DNA from 3 places in the Dietzia sp. Die43 genome. Region 3 is predicted to be linked to each of the others. Evidence: predicted binding sites of a transcription regulator. Region 3 holds the regulator's gene; each other region holds the start of a gene.
The links. The regulator LexA, encoded in region 3, represses DNA repair genes until DNA is damaged. The targets are predictions, from matches to a motif close to CGAACANNTGTTCG.

Region 1 (4,150 bases), on a different contig from region 3:
GGCGACTCGCCCCCGGCGAGCGCGTGGGCCTGGTCGGTGTCAACGGTTCCGGCAAGACCACGCTCCTGCGCGCGCTCGCCGGTGAGGCCCCCCTCGCCGCGGGCAGCCGCAAGGAGGGCAAGACCATCCGGATCGGGTGGCTGCGTCAGGAACTCGACGACCTGCCGCTGGATCAGCGGGTGCTCGAGGCGATCGAGGACGTCGCCGCCCGGGTGGCGTTCGGCAAGGACGAGCTCACCGCCTCCCAGCTGGCCGAGCGGCTCGGCTTCTCCCCGGCCCGTCAGCGCACGCCCGTCGGCGACCTGTCCGGTGGCGAGCGACGACGCCTGCAGCTCACGCGCGTGCTCATGGCCGAGCCCAACGTCCTGCTGCTCGACGAGCCCACCAACGACCTCGACATCGACACGCTGCGCCAACTCGAGGACCTGCTCGACGGCTGGCCCGGCACGATGGTCGTCATCTCACACGACCGCTATCTCGTCGAGCGCATCTGTGACTCGGTGTGGGCGCTGCTCGGCGACGGCCAGCTCACCAACCTGCCGCGCGGCATCGACGAATACCTGGAGCGCCGTCGTGTCGCCGGGGCGGCGGGCGACTCGGGCAAGGTGTCGCGCTCCACGCCGGGCGCCGGGTCTGCTTCGGCTGGCGGTTCTGTGGCTGGCGGTTCTGAGGCTGGCGGCGCGGACGGGTCTGCCACGGCTCCCGCCCTCTCCGCAGCCGAGGAGCGGGCGCTCACCAAGGAGATGTCGAAGATCGAGCGGCAGATGGGCAAGCTCGACAAGCGCGAGGCCGAACTCCACAAGGCCATGGCCGATGTCTCGGCAGGGGCGATGGACACCGAGAAGCTGGCCGCCCTGGACCGCGAGCTCAAGGACGTCTCCGCGGAGAAGGACACGCTCGAGGAGCGCTGGATGGAACTGGGCGAGCAAATCGAGGGTTGAGTCGCCCGGCCGGCCGACCTAGGCAGCCGACTGCGACCCCGGTTCGCGCTCTGCAGCGTGGAGTCGCTGTTCCGCCTGAGCGCGCAGGTACCTCCGTTCGGAGGCGCGACGGTGCCGGGTGTGCGGTTGGCGCTGCGATCCGGGTATGCCGTCTCCGGTTCTGCCGGCTTCGGCGGCCTCCTTCTGTAGCCGGGAGCGTTCGGGGTGTCGCGGTGCGCCGAACTCCGCCAATGGGCCGGTGGGGGTGGTGATGACGCGTGTCCCGGGGTCCTTGTCGGGATGGTTCGGACCATGTATCCACACGTAGTCCCCGTCAGTACTCCGGTAGTAGGCCCAGATGCCATCGGTCTTGAGGCGATGGTGGGTGCGGCAGATGCTGCCGAGGTCGTCGCTGGTGGTGTATCCGCCGCGTTGGGGATCGTCGTGGTCGAAGGGGATGATGTGGTCGAGGTCCGTCTTGTCCGCCGGGGTCTGGCAGCCGGGGAAAACGCAGGTGCCGTCGCGACCCCGACAGAAGCGGACCAGTGCCTCCGAGGGGCTGTACCGGCGGGAGGCCTCACTGTCCGGGTCCGCGAGCGTGTCGATCGCGTCGAGTCTGCGCCTGGCGAATCGCTGCAGTTCATCGGACGTGAAGCGACTGACGGGGCCGTAACCTGCCACGAACAGGCCCCGGAAGTCCGCGTCCCCGTCGTCGTAGGCGTGGATCACGACCCGGCGGGCCGCGGCCATCGCGTCCGGGTCCGTGAGGTGGTCTCCGTCGGGTGCGGGCAGACAGGTCCAGCCGCGGCTCAGGGCGAGGAGGCCGGCGGCCCTGAGTTGCCCGATCGACCGGGGGTCGTCTGTTGCGGCGGTGCGGACCAGGGCTTCGATCCGCTCGGTGATCTCCAGGCCGTCGACGGCTGAGAGGGTCGCGGTGAGCAGCGCGAGATCGCCGGTGACCGGCGTCATCTTCACGTTCTGCTCTCGCCGAGCCTGTTGTGCGCGGGCGTCCGCTCCCACGGGGTCGCAGCTCGCGACGTGCTTGCTGAGCATCTTGCGCAGTGGCCCGATCCTGGGAGGGTGGGTTCGGCGCCTCGCCGGTGCGAGTCCCTCGCTGATGCGGCGGTCGAGTTCCGGCATGAGACGGTCCTCCACCAGGGCGGTCTCCTCGGCGATGGCGTGGGCCGCGTCGACTCCGATCCACCCAGTCGTCAGCAGTGTCGCGGTGAGAGGCAGCCGCTCGGTCAGTTCTATGGCGGTGGCCACCAGCCGAAATGCCCCGCGGCGGGACAAAGCCATCGAGGCGCTCACCATGGTCGCCGCCGTGTCCAGGGGATCGCGTCGCTGGTCGTTCTGGGTTGACCTGGATACGCAGTCGTACGCATAGGCCACAGTGCGGCCTTCGGCAGCGTTGATCGCCCGCTGCGCGAGATAGCCGCGTCGCTGTCCGGGGTCCCATCGGCTGAAGGCCTCAGGGACGACGACGTCGGTGGCGGGGGTCGGGACCGTCGTGAATCCCGGCGGGGTCACGAACGGCGAGTGGGCGGTGTCTGTTGGGCTCATGGTTCGACTGTATGTTCGAGGTACGACATGGTCGGAAGAAGTGGCTGTCACGGCCGTGACCTGCGGTGCCCTGGATGCCCCGTTCAGGGCGGCGCAGGTCAGACGGCACCGCAGCTCAGACGGCACTGCGGTTCAGACGGCACTGCGGTTCAGACGGCACTGCGGTTCAGACGGAGGCGTGGACGGCAGCCAGTAGTGCGTCGGCGTAGGTGAGGCATGGCGGTACGGCGTGCCACCGCGCCCGGGCGCTCGATGGATACCGCCAGGCCGTGGGCCCGGGCGGCGTCTGCAGCCTCGTGACCTGCGGTGCCCTGGATGCCCCGTTCAGGGCGCCGCAGGTCAGACGGCACTGCGGTTCAGATGGCACTGCGGTTCAGGCGACGCCTCAGGTCAGACGGAGGCGTGGACTGCAGCCAGTAGCGCGTCAGGGTCCGTGAGGTCCGGCAGGACGGTGTGGGCGCCGGCGGCGCGGAGGTCGTCGGCGGAAACCCTGCCGGTGGCGACAGCCACGCAGACGGCACCCGCGTCGCGCGCCCCGCGGACATCGTGCACGTGATCGCCCACGACCACCGACCGCCCGGGGGTCACGTCCACACCGCGGGCCCGGGCGGCGGCGAGGGCGTCGCGGACGAGGTGGGCGCGGTCCGCGTGGTGATCACCGAACGCGCCGAGTCCGGGATCGGGCAGCCCGTCGAAGCCACAGAGCCGCAGCTTGAGCAGCGCCGTCCGCCGCATGTTGCCGGTGACGATCCCCTGGTGCAGTCGCGGGTCCGCGGCCAGGGCGGCGACAGCCTCGTGGGCGCCGGGCAGGGGACCGCCACCACCGGCCAGGAGATCCTCCCCGAACGTTTCGCAGCGCCGGGCCACGGCGTCCATGAGGGAAAGGACCACCTCGTCGTCGTCGACACCTATCCCGTTGATCTCGAGCAGATCGGTGAGGATCGCGCGGTCGGTCCGTCCGGCGAAGGACGCGCCCATGACGGGGTCGCGGCCGAGGAGGTCGGCGAGCGCCGGGGTGATCATGCGGGTCCCGAAGCCGGCGGGGTCGAGGAGGGTGAGGTCGAGGTCCCACAGGACGAGTACGTCGCTCACGTCCCGAACGTCTCCAGCAGCGGCGCCAGCCAGGTGGTGAGGAAGGTGCGGAGGTCGTCGTCGGAGCGGGCCTCGGGCGAGTCCAGGCACAGCACCGACCAGCCCACGTGCACGCCCACCTCCGCGACCAGGTCCAGGCGGCCGGCCAGTTGCGGGAACCGCTCGGCGGCGGGGACGAGGAGCGCGACCGCGTACTGGCGGGCCCGTTCGGCGGAGCCGGGGTCGAAGATGGGGTTCGAGCCGCCGCCGAGCGTGAGCACGCGCAGCAGGGGATCGTCGAGGATGCAGTGGCGGCCCACCACCACGATCTCCACGACCAGCTCGAGGGGCGTCGTCGCGGCGTCGAGCACATCGGTGAACGCGCCGGTGAGCATGGTGAGTCGCTCGGAGACGGCCTGCGAGACCAGGTCCTCGCGGCTGCCGAAGATGGAGTAGACGGTCTGGCGGCTGACCTCGGCCCGCTTGGCGACCGCGGCGATCGTGACGCCCCCGAAACCGGCGCGCCCGATGACGGCTAGGGTGGCGTCGAGGATGGAGTCGCGGGAGCGCACCCCGCCAGTATCCCGGACGCCGCC
Region 2 (4,150 bases), on a different contig from region 3:
GCCAACAGGGGAGTGGCCATGATCAGCCCGCCCTTACGGACCAGCAGCCGCTGACCGTGGAACGTGTCCGTCATGGGCACCAGCCGGCGGAAGACCGCGAGAATGCGGGACTGGTCCGGGTTGAGGTGCTCGTCGCGCTGGCGGATCATGCGAAAGCCCGTGTACAGCAGGAATGCGGCGAAGATGTACAGGATCCAGGAGAAGTTCTGGATGAGCAGCGCGCCGCCGGCGATGAAGATGCCGCGGAATACCAGCGCGCCCAGGACGCCGAGGAACAGGACCCGGTGCTGGAACTGGGCGGGCACCGCGAAGTGGGCGAAGATGATCGCCCAGACGAAGACGTTGTCCACTGCCAGAGACTTCTCGATGAGATATCCGGCGAAGTACTGCTGGCCGAAGTCCGCGCCCCAGACCGCCCAGACGATCGCGCCGAAGCCGACGCCGAGGGCGATCCAGATGGCAGACCACATCGCGGCTTCCCTGACGCCAATGACATGGGCTTTGCGGTGGGCGAAGAGGTCGATGGCCAGCATCAAGACGATGAAGGCGATGACCGCGAGCCAGAGCCAGAGAGGGGTGTGCATTATCTGGGACCTTTCGATCAGTGGGTGATCGAAGGTCTCTCCCGGCCTGGTCGGCCCGCGCCGCCGGGCCCGAGGGCCGGAATGACGACGACGCGTGTGAGGGATACTCCCCTTCTGGTGCTGCAAGGTTAGCGGCACCGGCAGGGCGGCGCAACGGCGGATTCGTCACCTTGGCTACACCCCTTGCCGGTTCGGCACGCTCCGCGCCCGGCTCAGGCGCGGAGCGCAGGGTCAGGCGACCTCGTCGTCGTCACCCACCGCTTCGCCGTCGCCGTCATCGGCGGGGAGCTCGATGGCCTGCTCGGCAACGTCGGCCGGATTTGCCTCGCGGAAGGGGTCCTCGACGGTCACCTCGGGCTCGTACTCCTCGGGTGCGGTGACTGAATCCGGGCCCGGGGTGTACTCGTCCGGGTCGATACGGTCCTCGGCGATCATCTCGTCCTCCTCCTGGCGCAGGGGCGTGTACCTCCACCTCTAGCAGCCTCCCGCGAGCGGCGCCAGGGGCGGCGGCAACGAATGATCGTCTCGCTGGCATCGTCCCGGGTCGAGAGCCTGTTGTGGTCGATGCTTCGGGGGATCTTGCGGCGTGGAGGGGGCCTGTTGCGACGAGTCCACCTTGCTGGTTGAGGGCTTCTGCGCCAGTCAAGAGGGCTGGGCCTCGGGTGGCGAAATATCCTGATTCAACCCTTGCCTGTTCGAATGTGTGTGCGTATCATAGAACAAAGATTCGATATCAGGTAGCCGGACGGTCAGGGGGTGGAGCACATGGGCGGAAACGCAGACGCCTCGGCCGGTGGCCCGTCCCCGTCCCCGTCCGGTGGCTCGCCCTCGGCCGGTGGTCCGTCCCCGTCCCCGTCCGGTGGCCCCTCCTCGTCCGGTGGTCCGTCCCCGTCTGATGGCGGCGCCGGTTCCGCGGCGCCCTCTTCGTTGTCGGGGTTGCGGGCGGCGGCGCGTGAGGGGTGGATGGGCGAGAATCGTGCGGTGGCGCGCCGGTTCGTGGCCTGTTACGAGTTGTTTGTCGAATGCCAGCGTCGGGAGGAGTCCGGGGCGGGCGGCGGTGAGTGTCGGCCCGGTCATGCCGTGCTCGATCCGATCGATGTCGCGGCCGGGTACGTGGTGTCGGCGATGGCGATCTCGACGGGCCGGGCCGAACGGATGATCACCTTCGCCCTCGATCTGCACCTGCGGTATCCGGCGATCCTGTCCGCGATGGCGCAGGGGCGGCTGGATCTGCAGGCCGCGAATATCCTCGCCTCGCAGATGGCCACCGTCCACGTCGATGTGCTCGAGGCGGTGCAGCGGCAGGTCGTCGAGGAGTATCTCGCCGCGATCGAGGGCGGGGTGCGCCTGGGCGAGAAAGCCATCCGCGGCAACATCGACGCCATCATCGCCCGCTACGACTCGAACGGCATCCGCCTGCGCCGCCAGGAAGCGGCCCGCACCCGCGGGGTGCGACTGCACAAGGGCGTCGACGGCATGTCCAGCGTCTCGGCGATCCTGGCCACCGAGGAAGCGGCCGTCCTGGCCGAGGCCCTCGACCAGCGCGTGAAAGACCACAAGTACGCCGACGCCCAAGCATCTGCCAACACCCAAGCCGACACCGCCAACCCCGGCGCCGGCGGCGCTGGCGGCGCTGGCGGCTCTGGCGAGGTCGAGGATTACTCGATCGCCGAGCGTCGCGCCGACGCCCTGATGTCTCTGGTGTGCGGCGATCCCGCCCCGGCCGGCACCGCGGCCCGCCCCGGCGGGACCGGTGGGGTGGCGTTGCGGCCGAAGGTCACCGTCATCGCCACCGGCAACACCGCCCGCGACGCTGGCGGCGCCCGAGTGGAGTTCACCCGCACCGGCCAGGCCGCCCTGCAGGCCCTGCTCGACATGCTCGCCACCAGCGACGGCGCCACCCTCGAGCCCATCGACCCGCGCATCGGCGCCGCCGACGACGCCCGCGCCGCCCTGAAATACCGGCCCAGCGCCGAACTCGCGCGACGGATCCGGCTGCGCGATGGCACCTGCCGCCACCCCGGCTGCGCGATCCCGGCCGAGGCCTGTGATCTGGACCATGTGGTGCCGTTTGATCACGCCGACCCCCAACGGGGCGGACACACCATCGAGGCCAACCTCGCCGCAATGTGCCGGCGCCATCACCGGTTCAAGACCTTCTCCGACTGGATCTACGACCTGCAGCCCGACGGCACCCTGCTGGTGCGCACCCCGGACGGCACCACCATGCTCACCCGACCCTCCGGCCCGCTGGCCGAGTACCGGCGTGAACATGCCCGCGCCGAAACCGAGGCGTGGACCCGGCAACAACGCCGCAGCCCAAGGCCCACCGGTGACGAGCAGGCCGACGCCGAGCCGACCTTCTGGTCGCGCCGCGCCTCCCGCCACCGCACCGAACGCCGCAAGGCCGAACGCGCCCGCACCTTTGACCCCACCCCACCCGCCCCCGGCACCGGGACGGGCGCCTCCGGGAACGGCACGGTCGCAGAGACCGGCACGGGCACGGACGCCGCCACCCCCGCCAGCGCCACCCCCGAGAGCGCCAGCCGCTGGTGGGCCCGCAACAAACCCCACCACAGCGACATCGAAAAAGGCATCCGCGCCCTACTCCACGAACGCCTCGACGAACTCATCGACCCACCACCGTTCTGACCTGACCGCGCAGTTTGCGGCGCAGTAGCTGGGTGCCGGGCCCTCACCCCTCCAGTCGAGTCACCACGCCGCGGTCGCCGTCCACTCGGACGCGGTCGCCGGTGCGCAGCGTTCGGGTGGCATCGATGGTGTTGACCACGCATGGCAGGCCGTACTCGCGGGCGACCACCGCGCCGTGAGAGACAGAACTGCCGATATCAGTGACCAGCGCCGCGATCACCGTGAAATACGGAGTCCAGCCCACGTCCGTCACGGGCGCGACCAGGATCTCACCGGGCTGCACCTCGCGGGCGTCGACGATCGAGCGGGCCACCCGCACCACGCCCTCCACCGTTCCGCGGCTCGCCGGACGGCCCACGATCTCGCCGCCCGCAGCCTCGCGGGGCGGCCGGGCGATCAACGCAGTCGGCCGGCCCACCGACACGTCCGGGAACTCGAGCGCGTCCTGGAACGCCAGCGCCTTCCGACGCTCGACAGCCTGCGCGACCAGTTCCTCCGGGGAGGCCGACACGCTGCCGTCCGGGCCGTGGCTCCCGAGTCCGCCGGTCACCGGGCCCGGCGCGCCGACGATCCGCGCCAGCTCGGGCCGGTCGAAGAAGAACACCAGATCCGCATCGGGCAGCCGCCCGGACGCCGAGAGCACCTCGCCCAGATGTCGATAACCGCGCTTCAAGGAGTGCGCCATCAGCGCCATCCTGGACTTGGTCTCCTCGCGGCCCCGCGCCCCGGCCCGGGCCCACCGCGCCAGCTGGCGGATCGCGGGTGACTCCGGCTCCGGGACCGCCGCGGTCTCGGACGCCCGCCCACCCCGCTCGAGCGTGGACCGCACCATGACCTGCATGATCGCGCCCAACCCCTCGGGATCGTCGGCCCACGACGCGTCTCGCATACACAGCTCGCGATACCCGCGATGG
Region 3 (4,150 bases):
GAGAAGATGAACCCGAATGACTACTGATCACACGGCCGCTGACCGGCCGACACGCGACCTCGATCCGTCCATCGGTGATTTCCAGCTCGAGGAGAGATCCTCGATGCGCCGGGTGGCGGGGCTCTCCACCGAACTCCAGGACGTCAACGACGCCGAGTACCGCCAGCTCCGACTCGAACGGGTCGTGCTCGTCGGTGTCTGGACCGAAGGGTCCGCCGCGCAGGCGGACGCCGCGATGGACGAGCTCGCCCAGCTCGCCGAGACCGCGGGATCGGAGGTCTGCGATGCGCTCATCCAGCGCCGCGACAAGCCCGATGCCGCCACATACATCGGGTCGGGCAAGGTCAGCGTCCTCAAGGACGTGATCGCCGCGACCGGCGCGGACACCGTCATCTGCGACGGCGAACTCACCCCTGGACAGTTGCTCGCGCTGGAGAAGGCGGTCAACGTGAAGGTCATCGACCGTACCGCGCTGATCCTCGACATCTTCGCGCAGCACGCCACCAGCCGTGAGGGCAAGGCCCAGGTGACCCTCGCCCAGATGGAGTACATGCTCCCCCGTCTGCGTGGGTGGGGCGAGTCGCTGTCCCGCCAGGCGGGCGGTCGTGCCGGGAGCAACGGCGGCGTCGGCCTCCGTGGCCCGGGTGAGACCAAGATCGAGACCGATCGGCGTCGGATCCGCGAGCGGATGGCCCGTCTGCGCCGGGACATCAAGGGTATGAAGCAGGCCCGGGACACCAAACGGCACCGACGGCGTTCCACTCCGGTGCCATCCATCGCCATCGCCGGATACACGAACGCCGGGAAGTCGAGCCTGCTCAACAGGATCACCGGAGCCGGCGTCCTGGTTCAGAACGCCCTGTTCGCCACACTCGACCCGACCACGCGCAAGGCCGAGTTGCCTGACGGCAGAGCAGTCGTCTTCACGGACACCGTGGGATTCGTCCGACACCTGCCGACCCAGTTGGTCGAGGCGTTCAGGTCCACACTGGAAGAGGTCGTCGACTCCGAGTTGCTCCTCCACGTCGTGGATGGTTCGGATGCCTTCCCGCTCCGCCAGATCGAGGCGGTGCGCAAGGTGATCAACGAGGTGGTCGAGGAGCAGAACGCGGAGCGGCCTCGGGAACTCCTGGTGATCAACAAGATCGACGCCGCGGATCCCGTGGTCCTCACCGAGTTGCACCACGCGCTGCCCGACGCCGTGTTCGTCTCGGCGGTCACCGGGCAGGGTGTCGACGAACTCCTCGAGCGAATCACGCAGATCGTCGCCTCCGGGGACACCGAGGTGACCCTGTCCGTCCCGTACTCCCGCGGGGACGTGGTGTCGCGGGTCCACGCCGAGGGCGCGGTGGTCGAGGAGGAACACACCCAGGACGGAACCCGGCTGGTGGTCCGACTGCCCGCGTCCGTGGCCGGCGAACTGGACGAGTTCGCCGCCCGCGGTCCACATGACGGCGCCGCCTGACCCCTGCGGGGACGGGCGGCGCGTCGTTCGAACCGGGACTCAGAGTTTCCGGAACACTGTCACGACCTTGCCCAGGATCGTCGCGTGCTCGCCCGGAATCGGGCTGAACGACGGATTGTGGGGCAGCAACCAGACTCCGCTCGAGTCGTTCCGGAAAGTCTTGACCGTCGCCTCCCCGTCGATCATGGCGGCGACGATCTCCCCGTTGTCCGCGACGTTCTGCCGCCTGACCACCACGTAGTCGCCATCGCAGATGGCGGCGTCGATCATCGACTCGCCCACGACCTTGAGCATGAACAGATCACCTGAGCCGACGAGGTCCGACGGCAGGGGGAAGATCTCCTCGACGGCTTGCTCCGCGAGGATGGGCCCGCCCGCCGCGATCCGGCCGAGCACGGGGACGTAAACGGGCTCGACCGCTCCGCCCGGACGCTGGGGCTCCGGAGCAGGTGAGCGACGGCCCCGTGACTTCTGCCCCGGGACACCGTGGACGTCGACCGCCCGCGGCTTGTGCGGATCCCGCGTCAGGAAGCCCTTCTTCTCCAGCGTGCGGAGTTGATGCGCCACCGACGACGTGGACTGCAAGCCGACCGCGTCCCCGATCTCCCGGATGCTCGGCGGATAACCACGCTCCTTGACGGTGTCGTGGATGTGGAGCAGAACGCTCTTCTGTCGGTCCGTCAGTGACTCGAAATCGGGCTTCGGCATCTCGTGTGGTCCCTTCGGCGAATGGATGTTCGACGTTGTGATCTGTCTACACCCTAGTGCCAAGGACTGCGGCGCGCCACACAGGTGTTCGAAGAAATTCCTCTGTGAATCGTGACCATGTCGGAGTCGCGTGATACAACTCTAGGGGAGTTCGGATTCGAACAGATGTACTGAGGAACACATACAGGTGTGCGAAGCACCATCGCACACCGTATCGAGTAGGGAGCCACCATGACCGTTGTCGAGCTTCAGTCCCACACACGTCCGGCCGCGCGGTGGACCGAGGTCTGCCCCGACGACCATCGTGGACGGGTCGCGCACCTCGACCGGCCCGGTGACGTGTCGGTGCGGTCCACCCGTGCGCCGCGACGCACCCTGGCCCGACCGGAGGGCAGTCGGCCCGCCGTCACGTCCTCGCGCGCGGAGTATCTCGATCGGCCGCGGATAGCCGCCCGTCCGGCCGCCGTCACGTCGGTCGCCCCGGGTCGCCGTGTGCTCGTGCGCCCGGTCTCCACGGACCGCGTGCGGGCGTGCCACGTCGAGGCACCGGTGTCCACCGGGGTCGTCGACGACGTGCCGGCCTGGGCGCTACTGGCGTGCGGGATCGCATTCGGCGTGATCATGCTTCTCGCAGTGGCCTTCCTCGGTGGACCCGCCTACGCGTGACCGGGCAGCGGGCCTCCTAGAATGGACCGTGGGCGGTGGTCTACCGCCCCCGCGTTTCGTCAGGCACGATCCGGGACGCGTGAACTCCGGTCGACGAAGGGCCCCACGGGAATGTACTGCCCGACATGCCACCACGAGGACTCCCGGGTAATCGACTCACGATCCGTCGACGAGGGTCAGGCGATCCGGCGTCGCCGGGAGTGCCCCCGGTGTGGACACCGGTTCACGACGCTGGAGACGCCTCTGCTGACGGTTCTCAAACGTAACGGGGTGACCGAGGCGTTCAGTCGGGACAAGGTCGTCCGCGGTGTCCGCCGCGCGTGCCAGGGACGATCGGTTGACGAGGACGCTCTGCGTCGCCTCGCCCAACAGGTCGAGGACGCTGTGAGATCCGGCGGTGCGTCCGAGGTTCCCGCCCACGAGATCGGGCTCGCCATCCTGGGCCCTCTGCAGGATCTGGACGAAGTCGCCTACCTGCGGTTCGCGTCCGTGTACAAGCAGTTCAGCTCGGCCGACGACTTCGAACGCGAGATCATCGCCCTCCGGGAGCGCCGCGCGAGCCGCTGACCACGCGGCATCATCGGGACGACCGCGGGGCGAGCGCAGCCGCCACCGCCTTGTCGATCCGCTCTGCCGATACCGGCCGGGCGGTACCAAGCGACTGCGCGAACAGTCCCACCCGGTACTCGGCGAGCATCCACCGCAGGTCCCGGCACGCCCGTGCGCCACCCGGCCGCTGTCGCAGCGCGGCGCACGCCTCCTCGACGATCGACTCGGAGCGGTTCAGCTTCGCCGTGAGTTCGCCGTGCCGGGCGGGTGACTTCTCGGCGAGGTCCAACCGGAGGCCGATTGCCCGTACATGTCGCTCCAGATGTGGAAGCACATCCGAGGGATGGCGCGCGAGGAATCCGCGCCCGACGAGGAAGTCCAGTGAAGGACGGACCTCGTCGGCGACGTCTGCCGGCGCCTCCGCCAGACGGCCCGACACGGACTGGGCGGACATCAGCGCGGGAACCGCCGACGAGATCGCGGACGCCACCGCACCGGGGACCTCCGCCCGCGCAGTGACCTGGAGTTCGTGGAACTCCGCGACCGTGAGAACCGGTGCGCCCTTTCGCCGGGCGATGATCCGCCCACTCGCGGCGAGCGAGGCATCCGACACCAGGGATTCCATCCCGCCGTGCGGGTACTGGGTGAGCGCGAGTCGCTGCTGGACCGGACGGCCGCGCAGAATCGACGCCGCGGAGACCAGGCCTGCCGAGACCAGCGTGAGCACCGCCGACGCCTGAGTGGATCGACGCTCGTCCTCCG

Region 1: the regulator LexA is predicted to act here: its motif matches at 2,488-2,501, upstream of NR111_RS08550 (HNH endonuclease signature motif containing protein).
Region 2: the regulator LexA is predicted to act here: its motif matches at 1,281-1,294, upstream of NR111_RS06935 (HNH endonuclease signature motif containing protein).

The regions. Positions count from the first base shown of each region.
Region 1 covers NZ_JALJRF010000008.1:91,331-95,480, reverse strand. Annotated here, with positions in the region: gene NR111_RS08555 (ABC-F family ATP-binding cassette domain-containing protein) at 1-941, shown strand, start outside; gene NR111_RS08550 (HNH endonuclease signature motif containing protein) at 960-2,483, opposite strand; gene NR111_RS08545 (HAD hydrolase-like protein) at 2,874-3,575, opposite strand; gene NR111_RS08540 (TetR/AcrR family transcriptional regulator) at 3,572-4,126, opposite strand.
Region 2 covers NZ_JALJRF010000006.1:136,591-140,740, reverse strand. Annotated here, with positions in the region: gene NR111_RS06945 (TerC family protein) at 1-584, opposite strand, end outside; gene NR111_RS06940 (hypothetical protein) at 816-1,019, opposite strand; gene NR111_RS06935 (HNH endonuclease signature motif containing protein) at 1,548-3,236, shown strand; gene NR111_RS06930 (PEP/pyruvate-binding domain-containing protein) at 3,280-4,150, opposite strand, start outside.
Region 3 covers NZ_JALJRF010000001.1:209,203-213,352, reverse strand. Annotated here, with positions in the region: gene hflX (GTPase HflX) at 17-1,465, shown strand; gene lexA (transcriptional repressor LexA) at 1,505-2,215, opposite strand; gene NR111_RS00990 (hypothetical protein) at 2,405-2,839, shown strand; gene nrdR (transcriptional regulator NrdR) at 2,951-3,406, shown strand; gene hrpA (ATP-dependent RNA helicase HrpA) at 3,417-4,150, opposite strand, start outside.